3 regions of the Streptomyces anatolicus genome follow, and region 1 is predicted to be linked to each of the others. Evidence: riboswitches for the same ligand, from Rfam matches in the RefSeq annotation. Region 1 holds a riboswitch; each other region holds the start of a gene.
What was found. Region 1 has a riboswitch for cyclic di-AMP ahead of GKQ77_RS07005 (M23 family metallopeptidase). Riboswitches for the same ligand answer to the same signal wherever they lie in the genome.
Positions count from the first base shown of each region.

Region 2: it holds a riboswitch for cyclic di-AMP, as region 1 does, so the genes downstream of both, GKQ77_RS05585 (C40 family peptidase) here and GKQ77_RS07005 (M23 family metallopeptidase) in region 1, are expected to answer to the same signal.
Region 3: it holds a riboswitch for cyclic di-AMP, as region 1 does, so the genes downstream of both, GKQ77_RS17130 (C40 family peptidase) here and GKQ77_RS07005 (M23 family metallopeptidase) in region 1, are expected to answer to the same signal.

Region 1 covers NZ_WMBF01000042.1:2,031-9,611, reverse strand. Annotated here, with positions in the region: gene GKQ77_RS07020 (DNA gyrase/topoisomerase IV subunit A) at 1-1,874, opposite strand, end outside; gene GKQ77_RS07015 (M16 family metallopeptidase) at 2,175-3,545, shown strand; gene GKQ77_RS07010 (M16 family metallopeptidase) at 3,542-4,927, shown strand; cyclic di-AMP (ydaO/yuaA leader) riboswitch at 5,139-5,301, shown strand; gene GKQ77_RS07005 (M23 family metallopeptidase) at 5,314-6,117, shown strand; partial or broken gene GKQ77_RS07000 (GntR family transcriptional regulator) at 6,363-7,037, shown strand; gene GKQ77_RS06995 (HPr family phosphocarrier protein) at 7,292-7,573, opposite strand.
Region 2 covers NZ_WMBF01000029.1:19,540-27,120, forward strand. Annotated here, with positions in the region: gene GKQ77_RS05575 (C40 family peptidase) at 62-1,156, opposite strand; gene GKQ77_RS05580 (hypothetical protein) at 1,500-1,853, shown strand; gene GKQ77_RS05585 (C40 family peptidase) at 1,950-3,185, opposite strand; cyclic di-AMP (ydaO/yuaA leader) riboswitch at 3,194-3,349, opposite strand; gene pcrA (DNA helicase PcrA) at 3,592-6,099, shown strand; gene GKQ77_RS05595 (M23 family metallopeptidase) at 6,144-7,581, opposite strand, start outside.
Region 3 covers NZ_WMBF01000171.1:4,830-12,410, forward strand. Annotated here, with positions in the region: gene GKQ77_RS17110 (helix-turn-helix domain-containing protein) at 1-838, opposite strand, end outside; gene GKQ77_RS17115 (ATP-binding protein) at 1,113-1,565, shown strand; gene GKQ77_RS17120 (LysR family transcriptional regulator) at 1,584-2,501, opposite strand; gene GKQ77_RS17125 (LysE family translocator) at 2,695-3,318, shown strand; gene GKQ77_RS17130 (C40 family peptidase) at 3,366-3,839, opposite strand; cyclic di-AMP (ydaO/yuaA leader) riboswitch at 3,843-4,010, opposite strand; gene GKQ77_RS17135 (urease subunit gamma) at 4,818-5,120, shown strand; gene GKQ77_RS17140 (urease subunit beta) at 5,138-5,482, shown strand; gene GKQ77_RS17145 (urease subunit alpha) at 5,475-7,196, shown strand; gene GKQ77_RS17150 (urease accessory protein UreF) at 7,226-7,581, shown strand, end outside.

The DNA of each region.
Region 1 (7,581 bases):
AGCGCCAGGCCGGGGGAGGACTCGTCGAGCGTCATCAGGCAGATCAGCTTCTCGTCCCCGGACAGGGGAAGCAGCTCCGAGACGGGTGCCCCTCCGGAGAGATTCGGCGCGCCCATCGTCTCCGGCAACTGCGGGAGGTCCACTACGGAGAGGCGCAGCAGCCGCCCCTGGGACGTGACCGCGCCCACCTCGCCGCGCGCCGTGGCCGGCACCGCGGAGACGATCGCGTCGTGCTTGACGCGCTTGGTCTCGCTGTCCGTGAACGGGTCGCCGTTGGCCGTGCGCGCCAGCAGGCCCGTCGACGACAGGAGCACGCGACACGGGTCGTCCGCCACCTGGAGCGAGACCGTGGCCGCCGGGGAACCGGCGGACTCCAGGAGCACCGTGCGCCGGTCCGTGCCGAACTTCTTGGCGACGGAGGCCAGTTCGGAGGAGACCAGCTTGCGCAGCTCGGCGTCCGACTCCAGGATGCCGGTCAGCTCGTCGATCTCGCCGTTGAGCTTGTCGCGCTCGGACTCCAGCTCGATACGGTCGAACTTGGTCAGGCGGCGCAGCGGGGTGTCCAGGATGTACTGCGTCTGGATGTCACTCAGCGAGAAGCGCTCGATCAGGCGCTCCTTGGCCTGCGCGGAGTTGTCGCTGGAGCGGATGAGGCGGATGACCTCGTCGATGTCCAGGAGCGCGACCAGCAGGCCCTCGACCAGGTGCAGCCGGTCGCGCTTCTTGCCGCGGCGGAACTCGCTGCGGCGGCGCACCACGTTGAACCGGTGGTCGAGATAGACCTCCAGAAGCTCCTTGAGGCCGAGGGTGAGGGGCTGGCCGTCCACCAGCGCCACGTTGTTGATGCCGAAGGACTCCTCCATCGGCGTCAGTTTGTACAGCTGCTCGAGGACGGCCTCCGGGACGAAGCCGTTCTTGATCTCGATGACCAGGCGCAGGCCGTGCGAGCGGTCGGTGAGGTCCTTGACGTCGGCGATGCCCTGGAGCTTCTTCGCGCCGACCAGGTCCTTGATCTTGGCGATGACCTTCTCGGGGCCTACGGAGAAGGGCAGTTCGGTGACGACGAGGCCCTTGCGGCGCGCTGTCACGTTCTCCACGGCGACCGTGGCGCGGATCTTGAAGGAACCGCGGCCCGATTCGTACGCGTCCTTGATGCCCGTCAGGCCGACGATCTTGCCGCCGGTGGGCAGGTCGGGGCCCGGCACGAACTTCATCAGCGTCTCGAGGTCGGCCCCCGGGTGCTTGATGAGGTGGCGGGCCGCGGCGATGACCTCGCCGAGGTTGTGCGGGGGCATGTTCGTCGCCATGCCCACCGCGATGCCCGACGCGCCGTTGACCAGGAGGTTCGGGTACGCCGCCGGGAGGGCGGAGGGCTCCATCTCCTGGCCGTCGTAGTTCGGCTCGAAGTCGACGGTGTTCTCGTCGATCGACTCCGTCATCAGGGAGGTGGCGTCGGCCATCTTGCACTCGGTGTACCGCATGGCGGCCGGTGGGTCGTCGTTGCCGAGCGAGCCGAAGTTGCCGTGGCCGTCCACGAGGGGGAGGCGCATCGAGAAGGGCTGGGCCATGCGCACCAGCGCGTCGTAGATCGACGCGTCGCCGTGGGGGTGCAACTTACCCATGACCTCGCCGACGACGCGGGCGCACTTCACATAGCCGCGGTCGGGGCGCAGGCCCATCTCGTTCATCTGGTAGACGATCCTGCGGTGCACCGGCTTCATGCCGTCGCGGGCGTCCGGCAGGGCCCTGGAGTAGATGACCGAATACGCGTACTCGAGGAAGGAGCCCTGCATCTCGTCGACGACGTCGATGTCGAGGATCTTCTCCTCGAACGAGTCGTCGGGCGGCGGGGTCTTCGTGCTGCGGCGGGCCATCGCTGCTGCGGCTCCTTCACCAACAAGTGCGGGATCTGACGCCGACCATTGTGGACTGTCCCACTGACAACGCCGACCACGACCCGTGCGACAGCCGCGTCAACCCCGGCCATGACCCGTGCGGCAGTCGCGTCATCCCCGACCGCGATCCGTCTCCCGCATCCGCGTCACTCCCGACTACGCCGAGGGCGCACCGGGAACTTCGTCAGGTGTCCGCACGCTTGCATACAGTGGCAGGACTGGCAGCAATTGTTCTGATCCAGCGATGATCACGATGATCCAGCGATCGAAGGGACGTACATGCCCATGGGTCACACGGCCACAGCCGAGGCCGGTTCCGGCGGCCTGACAGCGACCGAGCACCGGCTGGCCAATGGCCTGCGCGTGGTGCTCTCCGAGGACCACCTGACCCCGGTCGCCGCGGTCTGCCTCTGGTACGACGTCGGCTCCCGCCACGAGGTCAAGGGGCGAACCGGCCTCGCTCACCTTTTTGAGCACCTGATGTTCCAGGGCTCGAAGCAGGTGCCCGGCAACGGCCACTTCGAACTCGTCCAGGGAGCGGGCGGCTCGCTCAACGGCACGACGAGCTTCGAGCGCACCAACTACTTCGAGACGATGCCCGCCCACCAGCTGGAGCTGGCCCTGTGGCTCGAGGCCGACCGGATGGGCTCACTGCTCTCCGCGCTCGACGAGGAGTCCATGGAAAACCAGCGCGATGTCGTCAAGAACGAACGCCGCCAGCGTTACGACAACGTTCCGTACGGCACCGCCTTCGAGAAGCTGACCGCCCTCTCCTACCCGGAGGGCCACCCCTACCACCACACGCCGATCGGCTCCATGGCCGACCTGGACGCGGCCACCCTGGAGGACGCCCGCGCGTTCTTCCGCACGTACTACGCGCCCAACAACGCGGTCCTTTCGGTCGTCGGCGACATCGACCCGGAGCAGACGCTCGCCTGGGTCGAGAAGTACTTCGGGTCGATCCCCTCCCACGACGGCAAGCAGCCCCCGCGGGACGGCTCCCTCCCGGAGCGCATCGGCAAGGAGCTGCGCGAGGTCGTCGAGGAGGAGGTCCCGGCCCGCGCCCTGATGGCCGCCTACCGCCTCCCCGAGGACGGCACGCGCGCGTGCGACGCGGCCGACCTGGCGCTGACCGTTCTCGGCAGCGGCGACTCCTCCCGGCTCTACAACCGGCTCGTGCGCCGCGACCGCACCGCCGTGGCCGCCGGTTTCGGTCTGCTGCGTCTGGCCGGGGCACCCTCGCTCGGCTGGCTGGACGTCAAGACCTCCGGCGACGTGGAGGTCCCGGTCATCGAGGCCGCCGTCGACGAGGAACTCGCCCGCTTCGCCGCCGAGGGCCCCACTCCGGAGGAGATGGAGCGCGCCCAGGCGCAGCTGGAGCGCGAGTGGCTCGACCGGCTCGGCACGGTCGCGGGCCGCGCGGACGAACTGTGCCGGTACGCGGTCCTGTTCGGCGACCCGCAGCTCGCCCTGACCGCCGTCCAGCGCGTCCTGGACGTCACCGCCGAGGAGGTCCAGGAGGTCGCCAAGGCCCGCCTGCGCCCGGACAACCGCGCGGTGCTCGTCTACGAGCCCGTGACGGCCGCCGTCGACGAAGTCGAAGAGTCCGTCGCCGGTGCGACCGACGAGGAAGAGGAGGCGGCGAAGTGAGCGAGGCCGCGACGATGCAGTTCCACCCGCAGCCCGAGGCCGGCCCGGCCAAGCCGTGGGCCTTCCCCGCCCCCGAGCGCGGCACCCTGCCCAACGGCCTCACGGTGCTGCGCTGCGACCGCCCCGGCCAGCAGGTCGTCGCGGTGGAGGTCCATCTGGAGGCGCCGCTGGACGCCGAGCCGGACGGCCTCGACGGCGTCGCCACCATCATGGCGAGGGCCTTCAACGAAGGCACGGACAAGCACTCCGCGGAGGAGTTCGCCGCCGAGCTCGACCGCTGCGGCGCCACGATGGACGCGCACGCCGACCACCCCGGCGTCCGGGTCTCCCTCGAAGTCCCGGTCTCCCGCCTCCCGAAGGCGCTCGGCCTGCTCTCCGACGCCCTGCGCGCCCCCGCCTTCGCGGACACCGAGATCGAACGCCTCGTACGCAACCGCCTGGACGAGATCCCGCACGAGGCCGCCAACCCCGCGCGCCGTGCCGCCAAGGAGCTCTCCAAGCAGCTGTTCCCGGCCAGCGCGCGCATGTCGCGCCCGCGCCAGGGCACCGAGGAGACGGTCTCGGCGATCGACTCGGCGGCGGTACGGGCCTTCTACGACAGGCATGTCCGCCCCGCCACGGCCACCCTGGTGGTCGTCGGCGACCTCACGGGCACCGACCTCGACGCCATCCTCGCGGACACGGTCGGCACCTGGACCGGCGACACGGCCGACGCCCGTCCGATGCCCGCGATCACCGCCGACGACACGGGCCGCGTCGTCATCGTGGACCGCCCCGGAGCCGTGCAGACGCAGCTCCTGATCGGCCGCATCGGCCCGGACCGGCACGACCGGATCTGGCCCGCCCAGGTCCTCGGCACGTACTGCCTGGGCGGCACCCTCACCTCCCGCCTGGACCGCGTCCTGCGCGAGGAGAAGGGCTACACCTACGGCGTACGGGCGTTCAGCCAGGTCCTGCGCTCGGCCCCGGACGGCACCGGTGCCGCGATGCTCGCCATCAGCGGATCGGTCGACACGGAGTCGACGGGCCCCGCCCTCGACGACCTGTGGAAGGTCCTGCGCACGCTCGCCGCGGAGGGCCTGACGGACGCCGAGCGCGATGTGGCGGTGCAGAACCTGGTGGGCGTGGCCCCGCTCAAGTTCGAGATGGCCGCCTCCGTGGCGGCCACGCTCGCCGACCAGGTCGAGCAGAACCTCCCGGACGACTTCCAGGCGCAGCTGTACCGGCAGTTGGCGGCGACCGGCACCGTGGAGGCCACCGCGGCCGTCGTGAGCGCCTTCCCGGAGGACCACCTGGTGACGATCCTCGTCGGGGACGCCGCGCGGATCGAGGGGCCCGTCAGGGCGCTCGACATCGGCGAGGTGAGCGTGGTCAGCGGCTGAGCCGCAGGAGAGTTCCTGACAGGGGATCCCGGCATGAGGCCCCGGCGACCGATTCGGTGGCCGGGGCCTCATATGTCCGAATTCGTATGGAGGTTGCCTGTCTGCCGTGTGGCGTGCGCTACAAAAGCGGCGTTCTGTTTGTCGATTGAAAGACGGCGCGTTTAGCTTCGATTCGGCTGTCCGTCACGCACTACGTCGCATCCGCGGCACCGGACAGTCATCGCCGAGTCCCCGTACGGCGCGAGCCAGGGGAGCCGGGGACCCACATGTCCCCTGGGGTGAATCGGGCACCTTGCCGTCAGGTGAGGGGCTCGTAGGAGACCTTCCTGCTCCGAACCCGTCAGCTAACCCGGTAGGCGAGAAGGAAGGAAAGGATCAGCCGCTTCATGGCGTTCACCCGTGCCACCGGGAAGCACCGTCGTCCCAGCCGCCTCACCCGCACCACCGCGAGCGTCGCGGGCGTCGCCGCGCTCACCACCACCGGTGTCATCGGAGGCCTGGCCGCTCCCGCGCTCGCCGCCGCCGACGACGCCGCCCTTGAGCACACCGGACTCACCCAGGCGATCTCCGTCGGCGACTCGCTCGCCGACAGCATCGACGCGCAGGCCGCCGCCCAGCGGCAGGCCGCCGACGACGCCGCCGCCGCCAAGCTGGCCGAGGCGGCCGCCAAGAAGAGGGCCGCCGAGGACAAGCGCAAGGCCGAGGCCGAGGCGAAGGCGAAGGCCAAGAAGGAGCGCGAGGCCAAGGAGCGCGCCGCCCGCGAGGCCGAGCGCAAGCGCCTGAACACCTACGTCTCCCCGATCTCCGGCTCGTACGTCTCCACGGGCTACCAGACCGGCGGCGCCATGTGGTCCTCCGGCAGCCACACCGGCGTCGACTTCCATGCCGGTTCCGGCACCAAGGTGCAGGCCGTCGGCGCCGGCACCGTCGTCGAGGCGGGCTGGGGCGGTGCCTACGGCAACAACGTCGTGATCAAGATGAACGATGGTACATACACCCAGTACGGCCACATGTCGTCCCTCAGCGTCACCGTCGGCCAGACGGTCACCCCGGGCCAGCAGATAGGCCTCTCGGGCTCCACCGGCAACTCCAGTGGCCCGCACCTCCACTTCGAGGCCCGCACCGGCCCGGACTACGGCTCGGACATCGACCCCGTCGCGTACCTCCGCGCGCACGGCGTCAACGTCTGACCGCCCCCAGTACGCCACCGAAGGCCCCCGGCTCTCCCGAGCCGGGGGCCTTCGTCGTCCGCGTCGAGGGCGTCGTCGTTTTCCGGCCCGCTTGTCGTTGGCCAAAAGATATCCATGAATTCCGACCCCCCATCGGAAATCCCGACGCGCTGCAATAGAGTCACTGAAAGAGCGTCAAAGACTCTGTAACAGCGTCGGTCGACCGCGTTTCGCGGGGATTAAGGCGGAGGTCCGGTCATGCGCATTCCCACTCGGTATGCACGGCCATCCGGGACGACATTGTCTCCGGTGTCCACGAAAGGGGCGGCCGGCTCACCGAGGAAGTGCTCGCGCGCCGGTACGGAGTCTCCCGTGTACCCGTGCGCGAGGCCCTGCGCACCCTGGAGGCCGAGGGCTTCGTCGTCACGCGCCGGCACGCGGGCGCCTGCGTCGCCGAGCCCACGGAGCAGGAGGCCGCCGACCTCCTGGAGCTGCGCACCCTGCTCGAACCCCTCGCGGCGGCCCGCGCCGCCCAGCGCCGCACCGACGCGCACCTGAAGGTCCTGCGCGGCCTGGTCCGGCTGGGCCAGCAGCGGTCGAGGAAGGGGCAGGGGGAGGATCTGCGCTCCCTGGGCGGCTGGTTCCACGAGACGCTCGTGCAGGCCTCCGGCAGCCCCGGCCTCATCACGCTCCTCACCCAGCTCCGGCACAAGATCGCCTGGATGTACGCCGTCGAGCTTCCGGCCGCGCCGGCCGAGTCCTGGTCCGAGCACGCGGCGATCGTCGACGCGGTGGCCCGCGGGGACGCCGAACGGGCCAGGGCGCTCACCGCGGGCCACGCGGACCGGGCGACATCCGCGCACCGATTGCGCCATTCACCGCGGAGCGGCCGCGTGAGGGGCTCGCAACACCCCGTAAACACGGTGGGCCTGCCGAGTTAACGCGGGCGCCGTATACAAGACGTATGCAGAGAGGCCGTGATGGATGCGGAGCAGTATCTGTCATATCCACTGCGGGGAATTCAGGGCGCTCATTCGTAATGCGCTCATTCGTGCTGCGCGAATTCACGCTGCCCAAATCCGCTCACTGTGCTTTTCACGGGCAGTTGACTGCCGGATAAAGCGAAGGGCCCCTGGATAAATCGAAGGGCCCACCCCGTGTTCCGGGGTGGGCCCTTCGAAGGGAACTGCGCGGTTCAGACCGTCTCCGGAAGCTCCTCAAGGCCCTCCGCGACCAGCTTCGCCAGACGGTCGAGCGCGGCGTCCGCACCCTCGGCGTCGGAGGCGAGCACGATCTCCTCGCCACCCTGGGCGCCCAGGCCGAGCACCGCGAGCATCGAGGCGGCGTTGACCGGGTTGCCGTCGGCCTTGGCGATCGTCACGGGGACGCCGGCGGCCGTGGCCGCGCGGACGAAGATGGAGGCGGGTCGGGCGTGAAGGCCCTCGGCCCAGCCGACGTTGACGCGGCGCTCAGCCATGTGTTGCT
Region 2 (7,581 bases), on a different contig from region 1:
GCGGTCGGTGGTGGGGTCGGTGGGCGCGGTGGGGCGCCCTGCTTGGGGGCGCTGGGCCCGGTCACGCCACCCGCGTGGCGCCCGCGAACGGCATCTGGTCGATCGGCGCGAGCCGCACCGGGGCGCTGGGATTGGGGGCGTGGATCATCTGGCCGTTCCCGACGTAGATGCCGACGTGACTGATGCCCGAGTAGAAGAAGACCAGGTCACCGGGGCGCAGCGCCGAGCGCGGCACTCGTTGGCCCGCGGCGATCTGGGCGTAGGTGGTGCGGGGCAGGGAGACGCCCGCCGAGCGGTAGGCGGCCTGCGTCAGCCCCGAGCAGTCGAAGGCGTTCGGACCTGTGGCGCCCCAGACGTAGGGGCTGCCGATGGCTCTGTACGCGTAGGAAACGGCGGCCGCGGCACGGGCGTTGGGGGCCTTGGCGGCGGCGCCACGCTGAAGGGTGCGGGCGTCAGGCTCGTGGGCGCCAGGCCGAGGGGCGCGGGTGTCCGAGCGGGCGTCCGAGCGGGCGGCGCGGCCGTGGGCGCCCGCGAACTGCGCGCGCTGTTCCTCGGTGAGCTGGGCCAGCAGCCGCTTGGCCTCGCCGAGCTTGGTGAGGACGGTCGTTTTGTGCTTCCTCAGTTCGGCCTGGCGTGAGCGGAGGGCGGAGAGGCGGTCATCGGCCTCCGTGCGCAGCTGGTCGATCTCCTGAAGTTGCTTGCGTACGCCGCCGACGGCCGCGGCCTGGCGGCTGCCCGCCCGGTCGGCGAGCGAGGCACGGTCCAGGAACTGTTCGGGGTCCGAGGAGAGCGCGAGCTGGACGGAAGGATCGATGCCGCCCGCGCGGTACTGGGCGGCCGCGTAGGAACCGAGAGTGTCGCGGGCGGAGTCGAGCTTCTCCGTCTTGCGGGCTGCCTCGTCACGCAGCCCGTTGAGCGATTTCTGGGCCTTTTGGGCCTTCTCCTTCGCGCCGTTGTACTTCTCGGTGGCGACCTCCGCCTCCCGGTAGAGCGCGTCGACCTTCGATCTCACCTCGGCGGGGCTGGGCCGGGGGTCCGCGTGCCCCGAGCCTTCGAGGGCGGTCGCCGAGGCGGCTCCCGCGAGGGCGAGGGTGGCGGCGGTGCGGGCCGTGTGGCCGGTGAGCGAGCGCTGTCTGGGCTTGCGGTGCGCTGCCACGAGGAGGGCTCCTTACCTGTCCGGCGGCGGCCCGCACAGGGGGAGCGCGCCGCCGCCGGATTTCTCGGCGGTGGTGGCCGACTGCCGCCCTCGGCGGGCGGCGGTGGGGAGCCGGTCACCTGGTGGAGGACGCTAAACCTGGCGGTCACGGCCCGGCGCCGGATTGCGCGTAATCGGCATAAGTGGGCGGAACAGCGACCGCATCTGTCCGTACCGAGGGCGGGTCGGTGCACTCCTCGCTCGCAACTGTGACCAATGCGTCGTTTGTGCCCACCCCGCCCGTAGCGGAGTGGTATAGGGCCGCCTACAGGGAGCGGTGGGGGCCCGGCTAGGCTCCGGCCTCATGGACGTACTCATCCATCTCTTCGTCGGCCTGCACATCATCGGCATCGCTTCGCTCCTGGGCGGCTTCCTGACCCAGATGAAGCAGATGGGCCAGGGCACCGCCCGCTTCAGCCCCGCGATGCTGCACGGCGCGTTGATCATGCTCGTCACCGGTGTGGCCCTGGTGGGCCTCAACCAGGCGGACGACAACACGGTCAACAACCTCAAGATCGGCATCAAGATGGCCGTGCTGATCGTGATCCTCGCGCTGGTCTATGTGAAGCGGGACGAGGAGAAGGTCGACAAGGGCATGTTCGGAGCGGTGGGGCTGCTGACCACGGCGAACATCTTCATCGCCGTCCTGTGGACCTGATGGCCCCCGCGTACGAACGCCCCTGAGCGCCCTCTACGCGCGTGGCCCACACTCCCGGAAGAGCGTGGGCCACGCGCGTAGAGGGCGCTTTTGTGGTCAGGCCGGGCGTACCACGCTGTGGATCGGCATGTAGTAGATCGACTCGACACGTACGTTCGTGCCCGGCTTCGGGGCATGGATCATCTTGCCGTCGCCGATGTAGATCCCTACGTGGCTGATGTCGTCGTAGAAGAAGACCAGGTCACCGGGTTCGGCGTCGGCGGTCTTCACGGTCGTGCCGGCCTTCACCTGGTCCCATGTGGTGCGCGGCAGCGAGATGCCGGCGGCCTTCCAGGCGTCCTGGGTGAGCCCTGAGCAGTCGTACGAGTCGGGTCCCGTGGCGCCCCAGACGTACGGCTTGCCGATCTGGGCCTCGGCGAAGCGGGTCACCTTCGCGGCCTTGGTGGCGTAGCCGCCGTCCGTGCTGCCGGTGCCGGTGCCCGTGCCGGTACCTGTACCGGTGCCTGAGCCGGAGCCCCCGCCCTGGTCCTGCCTTTGGCCCTGGCCCTCGTCCCCTTGCCCCTGCGCTTGCCCCTGCTCTTTCTCCTTCTGCGCCGCCTCTTCCGCCTCGCGCTTGCGCTCCGCCTCCGCGGCCTGCTTGCGGGCCAGCTCCTCGGCCTTGCGCTTCGCCTCCCGCTTCTTCTCCCGCTCGATCACGGCGAGCCGCGCCTTCTCCTCGGCGGTCAGCTCCGACAGCAGCCCGCGCGCCTCGCCCAGCTTCTTCTGTACGGCCCGCTTGCTCGTCCTGAGGTCGTCCCGGGACTCGCTGAGCGTCTTGAGGCTCTTCGCCGCCTTCGTACGCTGCTTCGTCGCCGATGCCTGCTCCGCCTGGTAGTCGTCGACGGCCTTCTTCTGCCGCGAGGTGAGCCGGTCCGCCAGGTGGTGCTGGTCGAAGTAGCCCTGCGGGTCGTCGGCGAGCATCATCGTGGCCGTCTGGGACGCGCCGCCCGTGCGGTACTGGGCGGCGGCGAAGGAGCCGAGCTGCTGGCGCGCCTCGTTCAGCCTGTCCGCGCGCCTGGCCACGTCGTCGAGGAGACGGCCCACCCTCTTGCGCTGCTTCTCGGTCTTCTCCTTGGCCGAGTTGTACCTCTGGGTAGCCACGCCCGCCTGGTGGTAGAGGTCGTCGACCTTCTTGCGCACCTCTTCGAGGCTGGGCTTCGCCGGCGAGGAGGGTGCTGCCTGCGCGCTCTGCGACAAGAGCGCCACGGACGTGAGGGCCGCCGTGGTGATGCCGACGGCCGGGGTGGTGCGTACGCCGGCTGACCGGGCCCGCGGTTTGCGGTGCGACGCCAAGGGAGGCGACTCCTTCCGTAGACCGCCTACCGGGTTAGCTGTCGGGTTCGGGCGGGTGGTCCGGAAGGTTGCCCTACAGTCCCGTACGAAGTACGGGACCGATTCACCCCAAGTTCTCGGCGGGTCCCCGGCTCCGAACATGTCGGACTCGGCGGAGGCCACCCGTTCCCGGCGGGGTTCGCCGGTGGGGGACGAGCGGCCCGCGCAGCACGCTAGCCAACTTGTGTGGCACGTGTGAAGGTTGATGTTCGATATGCCCGATACATTTCCGTGACTTTACGAGGGCCGGGAGGCGGGCCCGCAGTGGCGTGGCGGAGCGTGACCGGCCGCGGGCGGGGCGTAAGTGGAGTCCGGTGACCGGAACCCGGGGCGGGTTGTCAGTGGGGCCGCCTAGACTCGGGAGGCGATGAGCAGCCTCTTTGATGACAGCTTCCTGGCGGACCTGCAGCCTTCCCGGGCCGCGGACGAAGAGCCCCCGCCGCCGCCCGAGGACAGCGCTCCGGAACCGGTTCCGGACGACTTGTTCAGCGGGAAGTTCGACGTGCCCATGGGCCGGGATACGCACTACCGCGACGGAGCCCCGCGCCCGGTCATCGACCCGGCGACGCTCCTGGAGGGGCTGAACGAGAACCAGCGCGCGGCCGTCGTGCACGCGGGCTCCCCGCTGCTCATCGTCGCGGGCGCCGGTTCCGGCAAGACGCGCGTCCTGACCCACCGCATCGCGTACCTCCTCGCCGAGCGCGGTGTGCACCCCGGCCAGATCCTCGCGATCACCTTCACGAACAAGGCCGCGGGCGAGATGAAGGAGCGCGTCGAGCACCTCGTCGGCCCCCGGGCCAACGCGATGTGGGTGTCGACCTTCCACAGCGCCTGCGTCCGCATCCTGCGTCGCGAGTACAAGAAGCTGGGCTTCACGTCCTCCTTCTCGATCTACGACGCCGCGGACTCCAAGCGTCTGATGGCCCTGGTCTGCCGTGATCTCGACCTCGACCCCAAGAAGTTCCCGCCGAAGTCCTTCAGCGCCAAGATCTCGAACCTGAAGAACGAGCTGATCGACGAGGAGGACTTCGCGGTCCAGGCCGCCGACGGCTTCGAGAAGACCCTCGCCCAGGCCTACGCCATGTACCAGTCGCGTCTGCGCGAGGCGAACGCGATGGACTTCGACGACCTGATCATGACGACGGTCCACCTCCTGCGCGCCTTCCCGGACGTCGCCGAGCACTACCGCCGCCGCTTCCGCCACGTCATGGTCGACGAGTACCAGGACACGAACCACGCCCAGTACGCCCTGGTGCGCGAGCTGGTCGGCCCCTCCGGAGGCGAGGGTGACGACCCGGCCGAGCTGTGCGTGGTGGGTGACGCGGACCAGTCGATCTACGCCTTCCGCGGCGCCACCATCCGCAACATCCTCCAGTTCGAGGAGGACTACACCGACGCGACGACGATCCTCCTCGAGCAGAACTACCGCTCCACGCAGACGATCCTCACCGCGGCGAACGCGGTCATCGAGCGGAACGAGAGCCGCCGCCCGAAGAACCTCTGGACCAACCAGGGCGCGGGCGCCCGCATCACCGGTTACGTGGCCGACACCGAGCACGACGAGGCACAGTTCGTCGCCGACGAGATCGACCGGCTCACGGACGCGGGCGACGCGAAGGCCGGCGACGTCGCGATCTTCTACCGCACGAACGCGCAGTCCCGTGTCTTCGAAGAGATCTTCATCCGCGTCGGCCTGCCCTACAAGGTCGTCGGCGGCGTCCGCTTCTACGAGCGCAAGGAGGTCCGCGACGTCCTGGCCTACCTGCGCGTTCTCGCCAACCCCGAGGACGCGGTCCCGCTGCGGCGCATCCTCAACGTCCCCAAGAGGGGCATCGGCGACCGCGCCGAGGCGATGATCGACGCGCTCTCGCAGCGCGAGAAGATCTCCTTCCCGCAGGCGCTGCGCCGCGTCGACGAGGCGTACGGCATGGCGGCCCGCTCGACCAACGCCGTCAAGCGGTTCAACACGCTCATGGAGGAGCTGCGGACCGTCGTCGAGTCCGGCGCGGGCCCGGCCGTCGTCCTGGAGGCCGTACTCGAACGGACCGGGTACCTGGCAGAGTTGCAGGCGTCGACCGACCCGCAGGACGAGACCCGCATCGAGAACCTCCAGGAACTCGCTGCCGTCGCCCTTGAGTTCGAGCAGGAGAACGCCCAGGCGGCGAGCGCCCAGGCGGAAGAGGGCCAAGCGGACGCCGACGAAGGGGCTGCGGCCCCGGCCGGTACGCTCTCCGACTTCCTGGAGCGCGTCGCACTCGTCGCCGACTCCGACCAGATTCCGGATGAGGAGGACGACGGCTCCGGAGTCATCACGCTCATGACGCTGCACACCGCGAAGGGCCTCGAATTCCCCGTCGTCTTTCTGACCGGCATGGAGGACGGTGTCTTCCCGCACATGCGTTCTCTCGGGCAGGTCAAGGAGTTGGAGGAGGAGCGCCGCCTCGCCTACGTGGGCATCACCCGCGCGCGTGAGCGGCTCTATCTGACGCGTTCCTCGATGCGCAGCGCCTGGGGCCAGCCCTCGTACAACCCGCCGTCCCGCTTCCTCGAAGAGATTCCGGATGTGCATCTGGACTGGAAACGGAAGGGCTCCGTCGGCGCCCCCGCGTCGTCCGGTCCCGCCGCGGGCATCGCCTCGTCGCTGTCGTCCTCGCGCTCGCGCACGGGCGGCGCGCAGGGCTTCGCCACGCGCCGCGCGTCGGAGAAGCCGGTGGTCTCGCTGGCGGTCGGGGACCGGGTCACGCACGACCAGTTCGGCCTCGGGACCGTGGTCGGGGTGAAGGGCACGGGTGCGAACGCCGAGGCGACGGTGGACTTCGGCGAGCCCAAGCCGAAGCGGCTCCTGCTTCGGTACGCGCCGGTCGAGAAGTTGTAATGCCGGGGGCGCCGACTGGAGTTACGTCGGGGCGGCGGCCGGGGTTATGTCGGGTCGAGGCCGTGGCTGCGCAGCCACGGCAGCGGGTCGATCGCCGAGCCGCCGCTGGGGCGCACCTCGAAGTGCAGGTGCGGGCCCGTCGAGTTGCCGGAGTTCCCGGAGAAGGCGATCGTCTCGCCCGCCTTCACGGGACCGCTGGAAATCTTGTGCGAGGAGAGGTGGCAGTACCACGTCTCCGTGCCGTCCTTGGCGGTGACGATCGCCATGTTGCCGTAGGCGCTGTTCCACTTCGTGGTCACGGTGCCGTCGGTCGCGGCGAAGACCTCCGTGCCGTACGACACGGGGAAGTCGATGCCGGAGTGCGCCGACATCCAGTTGACGCCGGCCTGGCCGTACTGCGCGCTCAGACCGTGCTGCTTCACCGGCAGCGCGAACTTGGGGCGGAGCCGCTCCTTGCGCGCCGCCTCCGCGGCCGCCTTCTTCTGGGCGGCCACCTTCTCCGCCTTGAGGTCGATGCGCTCCTGCGTGCGGCTCGCGCGGTCCGCGAAGTCGCCCGCGTCCGCGGAGAGGTTGGCCAGCTGGGTGTCGAGCTTGTTGTTGGCGGCGGAGGGCTTCACGGACGTGGTGGTGTCCGGGGCCGAGGCCGTCGTCTCCTTGTCGTCGTCCCCGCCGAAGCTGCCCACGGAGGCGGCGGCCACCCCGGCCACACCCATCACACAGGCGGAGGGCACGGCGACGGTGAGGAGGGCGGAGCGCTTGGCGGGGGTACGGCGCCGCGTTCTGGAGCGGCCCGCGCCCGATCCGCCGCTCTTGCCGCGAGCGGCACGGGGGGCGGGGGCCGGGATTGCCGAGGCGGACTCGGACTCCGCGTCCTCGTACGGGGCCTCGCTGTTGTACGGGCTCTCGCTGTCGTACGGGGCATCGGGGGAGATCTCGTACTGCTCGGTCAGCTCGTACGGCTGCGGAGTCTCATGCGACTGCGGGGCTTCGTGCGGCTCGTGCGATTCGTGTGGCTCGTGCGCCTCGTGTTGCTCGTGGGCCTCGTCGGCGGGGTTCCACGCCGTGGCGTCGTACGCGCCCGTGTCGAAGGACTGTGTGTCCCACTGGCCGGTCGCCGGACCCTGGTCCCAGGAGGCGGTGTCCCACTGGCCCGTGCTGTCGGGGCCGCCCGGTTGCGACGGGATGTCGGCGAGGTGCTGATAGCCGCCGGTCGACCAGCCCGAGGTGGTGTCGTAGCCACCGGTGTCGTAGGTGGCGGCGTGCTGCTGCGCGGCGTAAGCGTCGTAGTCGAGCGTCTGCTGCTGGGTACTCGTGGTCGTCCACTGGCCCGTGTCGTACCCGCTGTCGGCGGCGGTGGCGGTGCCGGCACTGGTGCCGGGCATGTCGCCGAAGAGGGGGTCGGTGGCGAAAGTTCCGGTGTCGAAGCTTCCGGTGCTGATGCTTCCGGTTTCGAAACCGCCGGTGGGGTAGGCGTCATAGCCG
Region 3 (7,581 bases), on a different contig from region 1:
AATTCTTTGAGTCCTCGGGAGAAAGCGCCTGTTCCTGAAGGGAGTTGAAGGCCTCCGTGTACGCCTGGAGGTCTTCTCTCCGTTCGAGGTAGAGGCTACTCGTCAAGTGGTCGAGAACGACCACATCCAGATCAGCAATGTTCCGAAAAGAGAACATAACGAAAGGCCCGATGAGGCCCACATGCTCTCCGGAGGAGAACGGCAGCACCTGAAGTCGCACCTGCGGCAACAGCGTCACCTCCCTCAACCTTGCGAGCTGCCCGGCGAAGACCCCCGGCCCGCCCACCGGACGGCGCAAAACCGCCTCGTCCAGGACCGCGCTCAGGCGCAGCGGCGGGTCCGCGCGCAGCACGTCCTGCCGCGCCAGACGCACCTCGACCAGCGAGTCGACCTGCTCGTCGGAGAGCCCGCGCAGCGCGGCCCGGGTCACCGCACGCGCGTACTCGGGAGTCTGCAGCAGGCCGGGGACCACCGAGGTCTCCAGGGTGCGCACCCAGCCGGCCTGCGCCTCCAGGCTGATGTAGTCGCGGTAGGCGGCGGGCAGCAGGTCGCGGTAGGCCTTCCACCAGTGGTGACGCCCCGAACTGCCGGTCTCGTCGGTCCCGGCGAGCGCCACGAGCAGCTCGCTGAGGTGGGGGTCCCGCACCTCGTACGCGTCGAGCAGAAGGCGTACGTCGGGGGCCTTCACGCCGCTGCGGCCGGTCTCGATCCGGCTCACCTTCGACTGGTGCCAGCCCACCTTCGCGGCGGCCTGGCTGCTGGTGAGACCCGCGAGGCCGCGCAGCGCGCGCAGTTCGGCGCCGAGCCGGCGGCGGCGCACCGCGGGGCCGTGCTGCATGTCCGTCTCCTTCCGGACCGAGCCGTCAAGTCTCCCGGCGACAGAGCGGGGGACAGAGGCGACAGTAGAGGAAGTACAGTGCCCGCGCCCAAATACGGTCGGTCGTAGCAGAGTTCACCGCTTCGAGCGACAGATATATGCACATCTCGGTGGATCGCCACCCGTGACCGGCAAAGGAGTGGGACGCTGGCGTGAAGCACCAGTCCGGGGCCGTCCTCGGGTCATCCGCTACGAGTTCGGAGACCGGCCCCGGTGGGAAAGGGACAGCGTCGCCATGGCAGACCACCAGGAAGCATCCGTCACTCTGCCGAGCGATCCCGCCTCGGTCTCCGCCGCCCGGAAATACGTGGCGAACGTCCTTACGGAATGGGGCCTGCCCGGCGATGCCGAGGTGGGGGACACCATCAGACTCATCGTCTCCGAACTGGCGACGAACGCCGTGCAGCACACCCGCGGGCAGTCGCCCACCTTCACCGTGGACGTCGAGCTCAACAGGGACGAGCAGCTTCGCATCGGCGTCACCGACAGCCACCCGCGCTATCCGAAGCGGCTTCCGGCCGCCGTCCAGCAGGACAACGGCCGCGGCATGGTCATCATCCGCTGGCTGACCGCCGAGTGCGGCGGCAGGCTCTCGGTCTGCCCCACCGCAGAGGGCGGCAAGACCGTGTGGATCGCCCTGCCGTGGACGGCGCCCGTCAAGCACCGGCACCGCGACCCCGCGCACTGACCGAGCGGCGCCCCCGGCTCAGTTAGTGCTCGCGGAGCGCCCGAACGCCCCGCGCAGCAGCGCCCGGAAGGAGTCCGCGGCCGCGTTCGGCTCATCGGTGCGATGCACCACGGAGATGGTCCGGCGCAGATCGCCGGGGTCGAGGAGCCGCATCCCGACGGGCGTCGCCGCGGTGCGCGCCACCATCTCCGGTACGACGGCGACCCCGAGCCCCGCGCTGACCAGGGCGCAGACCAAGGCGTAGCCCGGCGTGCCGACCACCACGGAGGGCGTCGCCCCGGCCCGCGCGAGGGCCCGCTCCACGGCCAGCCGGGGCGGGTGGTCGGGCGCCATGCTGATCAGCGGCTGTCCGGCCAGCTCGGCCGGCGCGAGCCGGGAGGTGCCGCTGGTGAGCGCGTGCCCCGGCTGGGTCACCAGGACCAGCTCCTCCACCAGGACCGGCTCGGCCGACACGGCGGCGGGCAGCGGCACCGGTTCGGCGGGCTCGTAGGTGTGGGTGAGGGCCAGGTCGATCTCGCCCGCCGCCACGGCCGCCACGCCGGACGGCGGCTCATGGCCCGTGACGGTCAGCTCCACCTCCGGGTGAGCCCTGCGGAAGGCCGTCAGGACCGGCGGCAGCAGGTGGATGCCCGCCGTCTGGAAGGTGCCCACGCGCAGCCGGCCTCCGGAGAGCCCGGCGAGCCGCGCCAGCTCGTGCCGGGCCCGCTCCATCTCGTCGAGCACCCGGCGGGCGTGGCCCACGAGCAGCTCACCCGCGCCGGTCAGGCGGGCCCCGCGGTGGTGGCGTACGAGGAGGGCGGTGCCCGCCTCCCGTTCCAGTTTGGCCAGCTGCTGGGACAGGGCGGGCACGGTGTAGCCAAGACGCTCGGCGGCCCGGGTGATCGAACCGGCCTCGGAGACCGCGACGAGTGCGGCGAGCCGTGTGGGGTCGTACATGGAGACCGTCCTCCCTCCGGCGTGCGCCTCGGGCCGGGGACGCGGCCTGAACGTCCGCGTCAACGTCCGCCCGGATGTCTGCGTCGACGTCCGCCCAGATGTCCGCCTGAATGTCCGCCTAAACGTCTGCTTAAGGCAGACCCAGGATATTCGACATACCCGCTGAAGGCCTCCGCGCGGCAGGGTGACTCGCATGGACGCACAACTGATCGCCTTCACCGGCGTCGCCGCGGGCATGGTCGTGATGCCGGGCGCCGACTTCACCGTCGTCGTACGCAACGCCCTCGCCTCACGGCGGGCCGGGGTCGCCTGCGCGGTCGGCGTCGCCGCCGGGCTCGTCGTGCACACGGCACTGGCGGTCGCGGGGGTCGCGGCGGTCCTCACGGCCGTCCCCGCGCTCTTCAAGGCGCTGCAAGTGGCCGGTGGGGCCTATGTGCTCTACCTCGCCTTCCGCGCGCTGCTCTCCGCGGCGCGGGCGCGCACCGCGTCGGGCGAGCCTGTGGTGCGGGGCGGCGGTCTGCGCGAGGGCTTCCTCACCAACGCCCTGAACCCGAAGGCGTCGATCACGTTCCTCAGCGTGCTGCCGCAGTTCGTGCCCGACGGCAGCCCCGCGATGCCGAGGACCCTGCTGCTGGCGGCCATCGTCGTGGCGTTCGCCCTGCTGTGGTTCCCGGTGGTGGCCCTCTTGGTCGACCGCCTCGGGGGCCGGCTGCGCAGGCCGCCGGTGGCCCGCGCCATCGAAGCGGGCACCGGCGCCGCGCTCGGCGCACTGGGTGTGGTGCTCCTGCTCGAACCCCTGGTGCCCCTAGTGGCGTGACGCCGCACGGCCGCTCGGGACGCGGCCGTACGGCGGGGCGGGCAGGGTCAGCGGACCCGGCCGTACCAGACGCTCTTGGTCCAGATCTTCTCCAGGCGCACGACGGCCCCCTTCTTGGGCGAGTGCCAGATACGGCCGTTGCCCGCGTAGATACCGACGTGGTAGACGTTGCGGCCCGAGTGGAAGAAGACGAGGTCGCCGCGGGTCCGCTGGGACTTGGTGATGTGCCGGGTCTTGTTGTACTGCGCGGCGGCGGTGCGCGGCAGCTTCTTGCCCGTGCGCTTGAACGAGTACAGCGTCAGGCCCGAGCAGTCGAACCGGTTGGGCCCGGCGGCGCCGTAGCTGTACGGGGAGCCCTTCTTGGACGCCGCGATCTTGAGCGCCTTCGTCCCGTGGGTGGCTGCCTCCGCTTCCGACGTGAGCCCGGGGGCCACGAGGGTGCCGCCTACGACGGCGAGCGTGAGAGCCGATGCGGCACCCGTCCTGCTGAGCAGCGACGGAACGTGATTCAGCGCGGTCATGCGTAACCCTTCGTCAGCCGCCTGTGAAGGATGACCTGTCGGGTTCGGGCAGGCGAAGATGCCCGGCCGCGTCGTGCTCTGCGGCTTCACCCCAAGGGCGTCGTCCGGACTTTCCGGACGGGCCCGCCGTGCTTGGGTCCTCCACTCCTGCCGGTGCACCGATGTCGACCGGTCATCCGGGCGGCGGCAGGACTCGGCGTCCGCCCGGATCGCCCCGCCGCTGTGGCGGAGGCTTGTCGTCGGAAGGGATCTTGACCCGAAAACGACTCGAAAACCGAGTCGAAACGGCGTTTTGTGAGGCTACTCACGACTGACCTGTTCGGGTGGACACTGCCGAATTCGACTCGTCGGCACCTGGTCTGACGAGGTCTCCACCAGCAGCGGAACGGTTCATTCCGCCGTCTTCATACACGCTGTGCGCAACTCTCGACCGCGTGATGAAGGGCCTTTGAATACGCCAACTGGGGTAGCCCGTCTGGTCCGTTTCAAATCGGACCCGGACGTTCCGAAGTGGCGGAGGGCTCGCTCGCGGGCGTGTCGGGGGCGGAGTGCACCTCGCTCTCGCCCCGCTGGTGGATGAGGGCCGGCGCGTCCCGCAAGGCGGTCGCCCGGCCGACCAGGTCGACGACTTCGAGGTGACGGAGGCAACTCAACCTCGGCGCGCGACAATTCGGGCGGCGGCGACAGTTCGGGCGGCGTCCGTGGCGCCGCAGTCACGCCCGATGACGGGTCGCCGAGCAGCACCGGCAGGCACTGGCTGGTATGGCGTGTCCCAGCTGACGGTCATGGGTCGGTCAACGGCTGGTTAACCTCGTTGAAACTCCTCCCAACTACCCTCCCCTCCCACGCCACCAGGGGTTTTCGTAGCGAGGGCGCGCAAGATCGCGCGTATTCGCTGTGTGTTACATCTATACCCGTCGCGGTGGCCGCGGCAGCCGGACCCCGCACGGTTCGGACGAGGACTGTGAGGTGGGACGCGTGCAACTGACCCCGCACGAGCAGGAGAGACTGCTCATCCATGTGGCGGCGGACGTGGCCGAGAAGCGAAGGGCGCGGGGACTGCTGCTCAACCACCCCGAGTCGATCGCCCTCATCACCTCCCACATCCTCGAGGGCGCCAGGGACGGCCGCACGGTCGCCGAGCTGATGTCGTCGGGGCGCAGGGTCCTCACCCGCGACGACGTCATGGAGGGCATCCCCGAGATGATCCACGACGTCCAGGTCGAGGCCACCTTCCCGGACGGCACGAAACTCGTCACCGTCCACGACCCGATCGTCTGACGGGGGTCACGCGCCTCATGCATGCCGCGCCGCACGGCACGGGCCACGGCCTCGTACCCGGAGAGATCCTCTTCGCGGACGAGCCCGTCCCCTTCAACGAGGGCCGCGAGGTCACCCGCCTCCTGGTCCTCAACGCCGCCGACCGCCCCGTCCAGGTCGGCTCCCACTACCACTTCGCCGAGGCCAACCCTGGTCTGGACTTCGACCGCGGCGCCGCGCACGGAAAGCGGCTCAACATCGCCGCGGGAACAGCCGTGCGCTTCGAGCCCGGAATCCCCGTCGACGTCGAACTCGTCCCGCTGGCCGGCAAGCGCGTCGTGCCCGGCCTGCGCGGCGAGACCGGAGGTGCCCTCGATGCCTGAGCTGTCCCGCGCCGTCTACGCCGACCTGTTCGGCCCCACGACCGGCGACCGGATCCGGCTCGCCGACACCGATCTGCTCATCGAGATCGAGGAGGACCGCGCGGGCGGCCCCGGCCGGTCCGGCGACGAGTCGGTGTTCGGCGGTGGCAAGGTCATCCGCGAGTCGATGGGCCAGTCCCGCGCCACCCGCGCCGAAGGGGCCCCGGACACCGTCATCACGGGCGCGGTGATCATCGACCACTGGGGGATCGTCAAGGCCGACATCGGCATCCGGAACGGCCGCATCACCGGCATCGGCAAGTCCGGCAACCCCGACACGATGGACGGCGTCCACCCCGACCTCGTCATCGGCCCGGAGACCGAGGTCCTCGCGGGCAACGGCAAGATTCTCACCGCCGGCGGCATCGACACGCACATCCACTTCATCTCGCCGACCATCGTCGACGAGGCTCTCGCCTCCGGCGTCACCACGCTCTTCGGCGGCGGCACGGGCCCCGCCGAGGGCAGCAAGGCGACCACGATCACCCCGGGCGCCTGGCACCTGGCACGGATGTTCGCCGCCATGGAGTCGAGCCCGGTCAACATCGGCTTCCTCGGCAAGGGCAACACCGTCAACGCCGAGTCCATGCACGCCCAGCTCCGCGCCGGCGCCGTCAGCTTCAAGATCCACGAGGACTGGGGTGCCACACCCGCCGCCATCGACGCCTGCCTGAACGTCTGCGAGGAGACCGGCGCTCAACTCGCCGTCCACACCGACACGTTGAACGAGGCGGGCTTCATCGACGCCACCTTCGACGCGGTCGCGGGCCGTACCCTGCACGCCTTCCACGTCGAGGGCGCGGGCGGCGGGCACGCCCCCGACATGATCACCGCGGTCTCGCTGCCGAACATGCTGCCAAGCTCGACCAACCCCACCCGCCCGCACACCGTCAACACCGTCGAGGAACACCTCGACATGCTGATGGTCTGCCACCACCTCAACCCGGCCGTCCCCGAGGACCTGGCCTTCGCCGAGTCCCGCATCCGGCCCACCACCATCGGCGCGGAGGACATCCTCCACGACCTCGGCGCCATCTCGATCATGTCCTCCGACTCCCAGGCGATGGGGCGCGTCGGCGAGGTCATCATGCGCACCTGGCAGACCGCGCACGTGATGAAGCGGCGCCGCGGCCTCCTGCCCGGCGACACCCGCGCCGACAACCGTCGCGCACGTCGCTATGTCGCCAAGTACACGATCAACGCAGCCGTCGCGCAGGGCATCGACCACGAGCTCGGCTCGGTGGAGAGCGGGAAGCTCGCCGACCTCGTGCTGTGGGACCCGGCGTTCTTCGGCGTCAAGCCGCAGGTCGTCCTCAAGGGCGGACAGATCGCGTACGCGCAGATGGGCGACGCCAACGCGTCCATCCCCACCCCGCAGCCGGTCCTGCCGCGCCGCATGTTCGGCGCGCACGGCAAGGCCCCCGCCCGCAACTCGGTCAACTTCGTCACCCAGTCGGCGCTGGACGACAACCTCCCCGAACGCCTCGGCCTCGACAAGCCCTTCATGGCCATCCACTCCACCCGCGGCCGCACCAAGGCGGACATGCGCGAGAACGACGCGCTGCCTCGCGTCGAGGTCGCGCCCGACAGCTTCGCCGTCACCATCGACGGCGAACTGGTCGAGCCGTCACCCGCCTCCCAACTGCCGCTTGCGCAGCGGTACTTCCTCTTCTGACGGCCCCGAAGACCACTGGCGACGATCACATGTCACGCGCAGCACTCCTCGTCCTGGCCGACGGCCGCTTCCCCGCCGGTGGGCACGCCCACTCCGGCGGCGCCGAAGCGGCCGTCAAAGCGGGCCGCGTCACCGGAGCCGCGAGCCTGGAGGCCTTCTGCCGTGGGCGGCTGCACACCAACGGCCTGGTGACGGCCGCCCTCGCGGCGGCAGCCGCCCTCGGCGTCGACCCCGTCGCCCTGGACGAGGCGGCCGACGCCCGCACCCCCTCGCCCGCCCTGCGGACCGCGGCGCGCCGGCTCGGGCGGCAGATGATGCGGGCCGCCCGCGCCACCTGGCCGCACCCCGAACTCGACGCGCTGGCCCGGCGGTTCCCCAAGGGCGC